One region of the Paenibacillus sp. FSL F4-0236 genome, then DNA from elsewhere that is predicted to be linked to it. Evidence: riboswitches for the same ligand, from Rfam matches in the RefSeq annotation. Region 1 holds a riboswitch; the other holds the start of a gene.
The links. Region 1 has a riboswitch for cyclic di-AMP ahead of NSQ29_RS26885 (C40 family peptidase). Riboswitches for the same ligand answer to the same signal wherever they lie in the genome.
Positions count from the first base shown of each region.

Region 1 (6,177 bases):
GAAGGTTGGAAGCTGGAAGAGAATACCATGGTGCGAAAATATATGTTCAGCCAATATATGAAGGGTATTGCTTTCGTTGATGAAGTAGCCACCATTTCAGAAGCCTTTGATCACCATCCACATATTACGATTGATTATAAGACAGTGACTTTACGACTGAAATCAAATGAGGAAGACGGTATTACAGCTCTAGATATTCGAGAGGCACATGAATTTAATGAAGCCTTTGAGAAAAATCGTTAGTGTCACCTAAACTCATAAATAAACGCCCGTGCGCAGATAGTGAACTATCTTCTGGCACGGGCGTTTTTAGTTGCTTAGGTAGTAGTTACTGTTACTTTTTCTCTGAGAGCCAGAGGGCGACGTTTGCAATCTCCTCAGGGGCTAGCTTTTCTTTAAAGGAAGGCATTTGACCTCGTCCTTTAGTGACGATACTGTAGATTTCTTCAGCATCATGCTGACCGCCTTCATTTTGAAGACTGGGCCCAACTCCACCTTGAAGCTGATCGCCGTGACAGGTGATACAGCTGGCTTTCACGGTTGCTTCGGCCTTTGCCGCATCCAATTGGACTTCCGGCATCGTCGGTTTATTCTGTTCAGCTACCTCTTCTTTACCTGGAAGTGTAAACATAAGTACTACCGCAAAGGCACAGGCGGCAAAAAACAAACCGCTCATGATCCATTTCTGCATCCCAGTTCGTCCCTTCTATGTAAGCTGCTCCCTACATTATAGCTCAAGGTGAAGCGTTATCATAGGGTTTGTGACAAAAAAATGAACGATAATGCCATCAAATCATTGAAAAATATGGAATTTAATATTATTTATCATAGACCATGCAATAAAAAGGTTTGTTTCCTGTGGGGGTTAGGCGCTCATACGTATCGGTAATCGTAAATCCACACTTTTGGTAAGTTCGGATCGCCCGCTGGTTCCAGGTCAATACCTCTAGATCAATCTCACGCTCAGGATAACGAATTAAGGCTGCTTGCACGATTGCATCCATGAATATTTTCCCTAGACCTTGACCGCATAGATCAGGGCGCATACCAATCCCCAAGCGAACAACACCTTCCATTGGAAACAACTGCGCGAATCCACACAAAATCCCTTGCCCATTTAGTATGGAGACATATTGCTCATTCCGTAGCTGCGGGTCACCGAACTCGATTCCAAGAGCCTGCATTTGCTCCCACGGCATCCAGCCGTAAATATTATAAGGGGCAGTGTAATCCCAGTTGCAAACCTCTTCCGCGTGACTGGTCTCCATAGGCGCTACATGAAAAGTAACAGAGGGATTTATCATAAGGTCAAGGACCTCCTTTCACGGGGGAACTTTAAATGTCTTATAATTCTAGCTTAAAATACTTATGGTCCTTATAAGGACATCGAAGGCGTTTATGCTTGTAACTAATTATATACAAAAAGAGGCATGGTCGACTCAGAAATTTATTAGGATTATTGTTTTACAAATTCTGAGAGGGGTAAATACTAAATAAGACAAAAAACAAGCTCTTCCCCAAGAATCAACATCTTGGAAAAGAGCCTATGTACGATTTACTTATTGAACATCATCATTATCCTCTGTCTCAGAAGCAACAGAATGATAAGCATCCGTGCTCATAATTCGTTTAGCACCGATGTAGCGTTTCACGTAGTAGCTATCACTCAGGGAGCTAATCGTTACACCGCGTGAGGAAGATGCGTGTGCAAACTTGCCTTCACCGACATAAATACCGACATGGGAGACACCCTTACCACTTGTATTGAAGAATACAAGATCTCCAGATCTTAAATCATCTTGGGAGATAGCAGTACCCATTTGATACTGGGAACCTGATTGGTGTGGTAGGTTTATACCAATTTTATCAAATACATACATTGTAAATCCGGAGCAATCAAATCCATTTGTGGAGATGCCGCCGGATACGTACTTAGTTCCGATGGTCTTGTCGATCACTTTATCCATTTTGGAATCCGCGAAAGCGCTTCCTGCTCCGATGGTGAAAATAATGGAAAAGCTAAGTACTGCTGCTGCTAGCTTCTTCTTCAAAAGTTTATACCCCTTCCGGATGCCTACGAGGTTAGCTTAAGGGTTCGGTTGAAGGTCCCCTATGACCCCTCTAAAAATGGAGGTCAATTCACCCAAAGTTGGTTCCCCCGTTTTCCTAATAGTTAGGAAACTCGGCTGATACTGTTGATTAGGAATAGCTTGTAATCAATACATGACAAAACCTTTGTAAATAACAACTTAATGATTACAAAAATGTTACTAAAATCTTACTGCAGTTATTGTAACAAACAGAGTGCCGCTTGGCAATCGTTTTTAACATAATCATGCAGAAAAATTCGTTTTTTTTAAAGACAAAATGCATATGTAAGCGATAATATTAAACTAATTTTTATATTTATTGAAATTTTTATCAAATAAAAGTGTTTAAAGTCCGTTCTAGAGGTGTAAAGAATATAATAAGGCAAAAGAAAACCTGGATTCGATTAAGTCAATAATCAAACCCAGGTCTATATAATGTAATTGTGAGGTTATAGTTGTGGGGAAGTATTAATCGTAGGCTATAGCTTGATATGAGGAAGTACTCATTACTCTTTTAGCACCAACGTAGCGATTGGCCCAGTAGGACTGGCTAAGTGAAGTGATGGTCACGCCATATGAAGATGATGATTGTGCGAATTTTCCGTTTCCAACATAAATGCCGACATGGGATACGCCGTTGCCCAATGTGTTAAAGAAAACTAGGTCACCTGAACGTAATTTACTTTTGGCTACAGGAGTTCCGACATTATATTGAGCTTTTGAAGTACGGGGCAAAGAAAGACCCACCTTCTTGAATACATACGTAGTAAATCCAGAACAGTCAAACCCGGCAGTGCTAGTGCCTCCGGTTTTATAGGCAACTCCAATTGTCTTTGAAATAACACTGTCCATCTTAGAATCTGCAAAGGCACTTCCTCCACCAATAGAGAACGCCATCACAAGTCCTAGCGCCGCAGCGACGCATGCTTTTCTTAAATTCTTCAAAAAAATTGTACCCCTTCCAATGCCTGTGAGGTTAGCTTAAGGATTCGGTAGAAGGTTCCCCTATGATCACTGCAAAGCGAGATCAATTCACCCAAAATATGGTTCCCCCACTTCCCGGTGCAAGGAATTCGGCGTTTTATGCACCAGATAGTGACTTATCGACATGACTACGACAAATACATGAAGTTATGTAGAAATCGTTTCAAATGATTACAAACTTGTTACCAATGGAACAGGACTTATTGTAACAAAGTCTTTACGATTTTGCAAATCCTCATAATTTGTCTATAACGCGAAAGAGTCCCAGCTCCTGATTCAGGAACCGGGACTCTTATATTATGTTCTGTAATGCTTCAAATTATTGTGGAAATGCTTTACTGTGCCATAGATGATATTGAGCTGAAATTCCCCACATTTTGAAGAGTGTTGAGGGCAGTGATGAAAGTTGACGAATAAGAAGTGCTGGTAGGCCAGGACAGAAGATGCCCGTTATTCCGCACACTAGCAAAAGGATCAGGCCTGCTGCACCAAGTATGATTGAAATTCCTATTGCCGGAATCAGCGACTTCAAGCAAATGAATAAGGAGGAGAACATCCCCGTGCCGCTGGTATAACCAAACTGCATATATAGAAGGAACAGGCGCACGATAAAGATGTATATAAGCCATGCCAATACGTATGGAACTAGATGAAGTAACAAAGAGTAGTTCAGAAAGGAGGACAAGAATAGCCCGTACATTTTTGGAGCAAGCCAGTATAACGGAAGTAGAGCCAGCACCCATTCGATTAGACTGAAGATAAACACTGGAAATCCATAAAGCTTCATACCTGGAAAAAAGAACAGGCCACGCTCTCCTTTTCGCTCCTGATGGAGTTCATGCAGTAATCCTGCCCTTATGAAGGGGGAGAGTAGCAGTCGTAAGACAACAAGCCCTAGGAACATCCATAACCAAGTACGTATCGCAGGATCTGTGTTTAAGCTGAACTGCCCTTCGACATAATAGAGTAGTCTGCCCATTCCGCTGCCTCCAGCGTCTTTATCTGGATAACGTAGTAGAATTGGAACGATAGCAGACCGGATGAAGCCGTACATAAAGTAGCCCCAGAGCAGTCGGTAGATGAAGAGCAGAATCAGAATATAAAATTGCTCCTTCATGCTTTGCCAGCCGCGGGTTATCGATGTTCTCACAATCATTCACCTCACCAGACAAGAGTTCCGAGCACGGTTTCAACTAGTTTAGTTACACTTAATGTCCAGCGGGAGAGCGTTTTGGGCTCTATTTCCGCCAGTCTGAAGTTATTAAGATGTTTGTTTTCTAACAGAATGGTATGCTCAGGATCAACCTCAGCAGAGAGAAGAAGCTTATCGCTTAACAATTGGAAGGTAGTCTCTGCTCCTTCACCGCTCCAGACCCGCTCTGTATCAGAGCCATCGGCGAATGTGAATTTAATGGGAACGTCAATGTAATGGCTCCCTTTGTTTGTAATCTTTACTATGGATTCATAGCTCTGAGCATCGCTGTTGCCATTCTTTTTAATCGTAATCGTATCTACTGAGAAATCAGGAGCACCACCACCATAAATATAATCTTCGAAATAAGGCTGCCATGATTTTTTGGTTACCTTCTCAATGACTTTTTGAAAATCAGACGTAGTGGGGTGCTGGAAACGGAATTTACGTGCGTAAGTGGACATGATGCTGTTCATTGCCTTAGTGCCTACTTGGCGTTCAATATCCTTAAGTACTAGCTTTCCGCGAATATACACATTCCGGCTATAGGATTCTGCCCCGGCATATTTCCATGTCTCTAAATTTAGCGGCTCTGATTTGGTCACCAAGCTGGACTGAAGTGGGAGATTCGTTTTGATGCCATATTCTTGTTCCATGAGTCTGTCTTCAGCATAAGAAGTGAAGCTTTCGTCTAGCCAAGCCTCTTCGAATTCATTGCTGGCTACCATGCCGTAAAAGTATTGATGGCCAATTTCATGAACGACGGTTCTTTCAAGTGAGGTGTCAGGAGAAGAGTCTGTGGCTCCAAACGCTGTAATGAGTGTTGGATACTCCATTCCTCCAGCCCCATTCCCCTCCTTAGGCGGAACGATAATAGACAGGGTGGAGTAGGGATAAGGACCGTACCATTTGCTGAAGTAGGCCAGAGCTGCCTTAGCGGCCTGAAGGTATCTTTCCTTTAAGTCTTTGTGTAATGGATCGAGATACACCTTAATCCGTACACCAGGCACTTCTGGCGTAGAGAAGGCTTCTTCGGCTACTGTAAAATCAGGGGATGCCGCCCACGCAAAGTCATGGACATCGTCAGCGTAGAACTGATATATTTTTTGATCTTGCTTTAGCTTGGCATTCTTCACAGGAAATCCGGTCGCAGCTACCGTGTAGTCGGAAGGAACCGCAATCGTTACATTAAAGATGCCAAAATCGCTGTAAAACTCAGAGGTGCCGTGGTACTGGTGCAAATCCCAGCCTTCCTCCTTAACCCCACGTGTGCCCATAGGCTCGTATACACTAAGTTTAGGGAACCATTGCCCAGCCATCACGAAATTGCCGGATGCGCCCATACGGGCAAATATTTTGGGGAGCTGAACCTCGTACTGGAGTTTAAGCGTGACACTTTCTCCACCATTAACCGGCTGTGGGAGATGTACCTTTAGGAGTGTCTTATCGTTGACGTTACCATCATCGGGTTGTACAAATTGCACTCTTTGCATTAGTGATGTTCCTTCTGTTGTGCGCAAATCGGTTAAAGTCATACTTCCGAAGCCATTCTCTGGCATGGTGTCACCTCTGAGCGTTCCTCCGGACTCCTTCATAAAGGTAGTATCTGGTGAAGCAAAAGCATTTGGATACATATGGAAATATAGATCACTTACCGGTTTTACACCGGGGTGTGTCCAGGTTACCGTCTCAGAAGCGATTAAGGTTTCTGTATCAGGAACAAGCTGAACATCGATGTGATACTCGACAACTCGTTGACTTAATGCCTCTTCTGCTGGAACGGGGGCGCTATCAGGCAGTGTCTGCTGTGGTGCAGCTGCAGGAGCTGTGCCGCTTGAGGACTTGGCCTCTTTTGAAACAAAGCTAGTAACAGAAGATGTGGAGTTATCCCCCGAATAGACCCATATGCCT
Region 1 covers NZ_JBBOBK010000001.1:6,031,656-6,037,832, reverse strand. Annotated here, with positions in the region: gene NSQ29_RS26905 (4a-hydroxytetrahydrobiopterin dehydratase) at 1-243, shown strand, start outside; gene NSQ29_RS26900 (c-type cytochrome) at 335-691, opposite strand; gene NSQ29_RS26895 (GNAT family N-acetyltransferase) at 819-1,304, opposite strand; gene NSQ29_RS26890 (C40 family peptidase) at 1,560-2,051, opposite strand; cyclic di-AMP (ydaO/yuaA leader) riboswitch at 2,057-2,198, opposite strand; gene NSQ29_RS26885 (C40 family peptidase) at 2,559-2,987, opposite strand; cyclic di-AMP (ydaO/yuaA leader) riboswitch at 3,041-3,179, opposite strand; gene NSQ29_RS26880 (hypothetical protein) at 3,394-4,224, opposite strand; gene NSQ29_RS26875 (M1 family metallopeptidase) at 4,236-6,177, opposite strand, start outside.

Region 2 (6,177 bases), 5.9 Mb from region 1:
GCTCGGCACCAAAGTGCTAGTGCCACAGCGTGGCCTCAAGAAGCAGATGGTCGGTATGGCCTGCCAAAATGCTACAGTCGCAATCGACGAGAAGTTCCGGCTTATTGAACGAGATGAAGTACGTACCTCTGGTGCTGCAATGAGCTTAGGCGAGAGCCTGGGGCTCGAACGCTTAAGCCGGATCGAGGCGTTCGATAACTCGAATATTCAAGGGACTAATCCGGTTTCTGCGATGGTTGTCTTCATTGATGGCAAGCCCGCACGAAAAGAGTATCGTAAATATAAGGTTCGTACGGTGGTGGGTGCGGATGATTATGGAACGATGCGCGAGGTCATCCGGCGGCGGTATGAACGGGTGCTGAAAGAGAACCTGCCGATACCAGATCTTATCGTAGTCGATGGTGGTAAAGGGCAGATATCCTCAGCTATTGATATTCTCGAGAACGAGCTGGGGTTATTCATTCCGGTCTGTGGTCTCGTTAAGGATGATAAGCATAAGACGGCTCAGCTTTTGGTTGGAGATCCGCCAGAACCTGTCGCTTTGGCTCGGGATAGTCAGGAATTTTATCTGTTGCAACGGATTCAGGATGAGGTGCATAGATTCGCCATCACCTTCCACCGTGAACAACGTGGGAAGTCCATGGTTACTTCTAAACTGGACTCCATACCAGGTATAGGCGAGAAGCGGCGCAAGGCGCTGCTTAAGCATTTCGGATCACTAAAGAAAATTAAAGAAGCCTCCATAGAGGATTTTAAATCACTTTCTATTGGCGAAAAGCTGGCTAGTCAAATTCTTGAGGCGCTCAAGGATGAAGAGCCAGCGACATAGGCATTCGAAATACTGGAATGATGTATACGTAAATATAAAAAAGGTGTCACAGCAGTTTTCTGCTGTGACACCTTTTTTAATTATAGGTTTAAATTACAGATGTAGGTTCAACCGGCTTAGGTTCTGATTTCTGCGGTGGATTAAACCGATAGACGATGTAGGCGACTATGAACGGCATGATAATCGCGAAGATACCAGCCCCTACATTCACGCTTTCCTTCATAAAGATCAGCGTAGCACCCATCAGAATGCTGTCAAACACGACGTGACTGAACATGACGGCAATAAAGCCGTAACGAAGGAATATATAGCTAAAGAGCAAACCAATCACGGTCAGCTCAATAGGACGGGAACTGATGGGGTAGATCGGATACAGCGTATGGCCAAACGCCCAAACCAGCGTGGTGATCAGGCAAGCAATGAACGTGCTACGGAATACTTTTTTCAACATAGGAATTCCGAAAAAACGATAAATGGCTTCCTCGGATAAACCAGCGAGCCATGCAACGATGGGCAGCAGCCAAGCATATCTCATGTTGTAAGGAGATTGAGTAGCGTCAGTAGTGGACCAGTTCTGCAAGGTAAGTGATAATACGATGAACATAAGGGTCTGCACCCCTAGCAGCACGAATGCCCAGACGTATCCAGCCCGGATACTATCCAGAACATATTTTCCATAGCCAGGCTCTTTAGCACGAGGCCATGGGTTCATTCCCTCTTCTTTTTTCCATAGGCCGTCCCCTCCAACTAAAGAAAAATAGAGCAGGGAGGACATTAGGAGGCTATATAAGGCATAAATGATGAACATTATGACGGAAGTTATCTGAGCCTCGAGTCCTTCGCCTGAGGATTCAGGGAGCATATTATAGGTGCTGATCATCATGATTACAAAATAAGCTGAGCTTAGGAATATTCCACGCTTAAAGGAGGTATGTTCTCTTCTAAGTATGCTGTAGATGAGTGCCAGAATTCCTAAAGCTAAAGTAGGCAAACCGTAGCCGAATAAAGTAAACTTTTCAGCGAGAGAGGTCTGGTCCTTTACATAGGAGGTATGCCAGGCTGGAGCGGTGAATCCTGCTTTAAAGCTGGATACCTGTTCGCCAGTGAAATCGAAATAATAGTGTAGTAAGGATTCGCCGATCTGAACGGAACGATCTGTATACACGAGCCCGTAGTTTCCCGTATTCGATTCAATTTGCAGCTTGGCGGGATTTACATCCCATTCCTGAAGCCAAGGACGGGCAAGACTTTCTTTTTGTGCAAGTGATAAGGTAGTACCCTTGTCCTCTTCTTTTGCACTGGTGGATACATTGTTTGGTAATCCGGTACCTGATCCTTCTGCACCTTGTGTGAAAGCGACAACTGCACCAGTATACATATTGAGGTCAACAGAGATCAGTGGCTCTTGTTCCGCTGAAGGACTAAGTGTTACACGAAAGATGTCAAAAGGATATCGTTGATCCAATTTCTTTTTTGTATAGTCCTCCAAAAGCTTCTCGCGGGACATATAACCATAAAAGGAAGAGTCCGTATCGTACAGTACATTCCACTGATCGGTTGGTGCTTTGGTGTAGTTCAGCTTTTGTTCTGCGAATGATATGGCTTTGTCGCGGGCTTCCGCCTTGCTGATGACAGTAGTATCTTCCCCGGCAGGGCTATTTAGCACCGAGGGAGCAATTTGAAACATAATAAATAGAATAAGACCGATAATGCCCGAGATGATGAGCCTCTTGGAGAGGGCACGTTGCTGTAAGGGCTGGCCAACGGGATTCATGTAACGCCTCCTTGTAAACTGACAATGTTATGTTCCATTATAGTATTAGTGCCATGATAGTTACAAAAATCATCGTATATTCTTTTTATGGGTAATAGAGATATTATAGAATAGGTAACTGAATATATACCATGAATTTAAGGTGATTCTTTCTTCATTTTTCATGAAAATCGATGCAATTGCAGGGAAAACACGGAAAAGTGATGAGAAAAGGCACTCTTAGTGGTACATCCTCTCCAAACCGCATTTTTCATATGAATCACCATTAATAGTGTCTTTGTGATTTATCGAAATAACATATATAATTTGTATGCAATTGTATATAGCCGAATTTCAGGTGAAAACGGGGGAACCATAAGAAGTAATGAAAAGATGAGTATACGCCATAGGCGTTGTCTTTATTCATCAGGGGTGAATTTCGTTCTAGGAACGAATAGGGCAGCCTGCACAGTCCGAATCCGTCAGCTAACCTCGTAGGCTAATTTACTGCAGGAACCAAGGGTAGCATTGGTTTTCCAGTGCTTTTTTTGTTGGAATTCTTTAAATTTTGATAAGAGGGTGAGCGTAGTGGCTTCACAGTTTCGCAGGGTTTCTGAATCAAAGTTCCTGAAGCTCTCTCCGCCTCAGATTATGGTGCTTGGTTTTGCATCGATCATTCTGATTGGAGCCTTGCTGCTAATGCTTCCCATTTCGAGTACCAGCGGGAATGCTGTTAGTTTTATTGATGCGTTGTTTACTGCAACATCGGCCACCTGTGTGACAGGACTTGTGGTGCTGGACACCGGGACGACATTCACCATTTTTGGGAAAACCGTAATTATGGTGCTTATCCAGGTGGGCGGCTTAGGGTTTATGACAATGGCGACCTTATTTGCCATGATGATGAAACGCAAAATTTCCTTGCGGGACAGACTGATCCTTCAGGAAGCAATGAACCAAGGCTCTATGGAGGGGATTGTTCGACTGATCCGGAGAGTACTTATTTATTCCTTGGTCATCGAAGGCTGTGCAGCGGTGCTTCTGTCCATACGCTGGGCGTTTGATATGCCACTGGGAAAGGCCATTTATTTTGGAATATTTCATGCGGTGTCTATGTTTAATAATGCTGGATTTGATATTTTCGGGGATTTCCGGAGTTTAACCGATTATGTATATGACCCGCTAGTGAACATCGTGGTGATGTTTCTGATTGTCTCTGGCGGTATTGGTTTTATTGTCATGTCGGATCTGGTGGAGTTTCGTGTCAAACGTAAATTATCTTTGCATAGCAAAGTTGTACTCTCCACCACTGCAGGGCTTATTCTTATCGGCGCTTTGGTTATTTTTATATTTGAATTTACGAATCAGCGCACACTGGGGAATTTAAATTTCGGCGGCAAAATATTATCGGCATTCTTTCAGTCGGTATCGCCCCGAACCGCTGGCGCCAATACGGTGGATATTGCCGGACTGCGGCAAGCCTCACAGTTCTTTATGGTTATTCTTATGTTTATTGGTGCATCTCCAGGATCAACAGGTGGCGGGGTCAAGACTACAACCTTTACGATTATGATTGGTGCAGTAATCGCGATGCTGCGCGGACGTGAAGATGTTGTACTGTTCCGTTACCGATTGGCGCAGGAGCGTATCTATAAAGCGTTGACGTTAACATTACTCGCTTTGCTATTGGTCCTCACGGTGTCGATGTTACTGTCCACAACAGAGGATAGTAATTTCTTAGCGATATTATTTGAGACGACCTCAGCTTTTGCCACGGTGGGACTAACCATGGGGCTGACACCTGAACTGTCTATCTTCGGCAAGATTCTGATCTGTCTGACCATGTTTGCAGGTCGGCTAGGTCCATTAACATTAGTGTATGCGCTTGGACCTAAACAGGGTAAACCATTGTATAAGCACCCAGAAGGTAAAATAATTATTGGATAGGAGTTAATCCGAAATGAAAGCACAGCAATTTGTAGTAATCGGTTTAGGCCGCTTTGGCTCAAGCCTTGCACTTGAGCTGATGGAAATGGGCTACGAGGTGCTCGGCATTGATCACCATGAGGAGCGTGTGGAGGAAATGAGCGATCACCTGACGCATGCGGTAGTGGCTGATGCTACAGATGAAGGAATTATGCGCTCGCTTGGCGTACGGAACTTTGACTGTGGGATTGTTGCGATTGGCGACAATATGGAACGAAGTATTCTGGCGGCGATTTTGTTAAAAGAGATTGGAGTCAAGCAAGTAGTAGCCAAGGCGATCTCGATCCTTCATGGTCGTGCGTTGTCCAGGCTGGGCGTGGACCGGGTTATTTTTCCGGAGCGGGATATGGGCATTCGTGTGGCACATCAGCTCGTGACACCCAATTTGCTGGATTATATTGAACTGTCCAAGGATTATAAAATCGTCGAGCTAACCGTTCCGTCTTGTATGAACGGGAAAAGCTTGTCAGATTTAAATACAAGAGCGAAATATGGCTGCAGTATTGTTGCCCTGAACCGGGAAAGTGGAATTATAGTGGCTCCAACGGCACATGATCATTTGAGTGAGGGCGACGTTATGGTACTCATTGGTTCTAATGAAAGTATTGATCGATTTGAGGATGAAGTTGTAAACCAAGATTAAATAGATAAGCCCTCCGTCCTTTACATGGGACGGAGGGCTTTTTTAATTAAGGCTGCACGCAGAGGTATGTACTATTTCTCTCGTTCCGTTAGAAACATCTCTTCTGTGACCTGCACGAGGCTGCGGGCCGCTGTGCTCAGGCTCCCATCGTCACGGTAAATCAGGCAGGTAGTTCGCTGAGTCTGCTCCAGCTCCTTAATATGCAGAGAGACCAGCCCACCGCCGTTTAACAGCTGCGGACGCAGATAAGACTTGGGCAGTAACGCTGCCACATTGACTGTCGGTAGCAGCCGCACGATGGCTTCGAAGGAGTCAATCTCCATCCGAACGTCTGGATCAATTCCACAGCGCTGGAACAGATCGTCTGTTAGACGTCGGTACCAGGTGCCTTTGGAGAACAGGATCATAGGCAGTCGGGACAGATCATCCATAGTTAGCTTGGTAGATTGATTCAGAGGATGATGCTCAGAAACAACCAGTCGAAGTTGATCCTCAAACAGAGAAATACAGCGCAGTCCAGGTTCTTGAATAGAGGAAGCGATCAGACCTATATCTGACTTTCCTTCACTGACAGAGGAGACAATTTCATGTGTTCGGCCTGTGATTAGCTTCAGCTCCGCAGTTGGGTATTTCTCCATATATGCGTTAACTAGTGGAGGCAGAGTGGTCTGCAGTGAGGTAAGTGACGCCCCTAAGGTGACGAGCTTAGGCTCGCCTTCTTTGTATTTAGACAAAGCCTCCAGAAATTTAGAGCGCTGCTGCCGTTGTTCAAGTGCGTAGGAATAAGTAAGACGCCCAACCTCTGTTACCTCCAGACGCTTGCCATAACGATTAAATAGCGCGACACCCAGCCGTTCTTCCAGCTTGGAGATTTTACGAGATAGGGCAGGTTGGGACAGATTGAGCTGGCGGGAGGCCCGATTCAAGCTGGAGTGCTCCACAACCGCTGCAAAAACATCTAAATCG
Region 2 covers NZ_JBBOBK010000001.1:179,953-186,129, forward strand. Annotated here, with positions in the region: gene uvrC (excinuclease ABC subunit UvrC) at 1-829, shown strand, start outside; gene NSQ29_RS00825 (CPBP family intramembrane glutamic endopeptidase) at 918-2,603, opposite strand; cyclic di-AMP (ydaO/yuaA leader) riboswitch at 2,918-3,099, shown strand; gene NSQ29_RS00830 (TrkH family potassium uptake protein) at 3,234-4,529, shown strand; gene NSQ29_RS00835 (potassium channel family protein) at 4,543-5,211, shown strand; gene NSQ29_RS00840 (LysR family transcriptional regulator) at 5,283-6,177, opposite strand, start outside.
Region 2: another riboswitch for cyclic di-AMP. It lies ahead of NSQ29_RS00830 (TrkH family potassium uptake protein); the one in region 1 lies ahead of NSQ29_RS26885 (C40 family peptidase).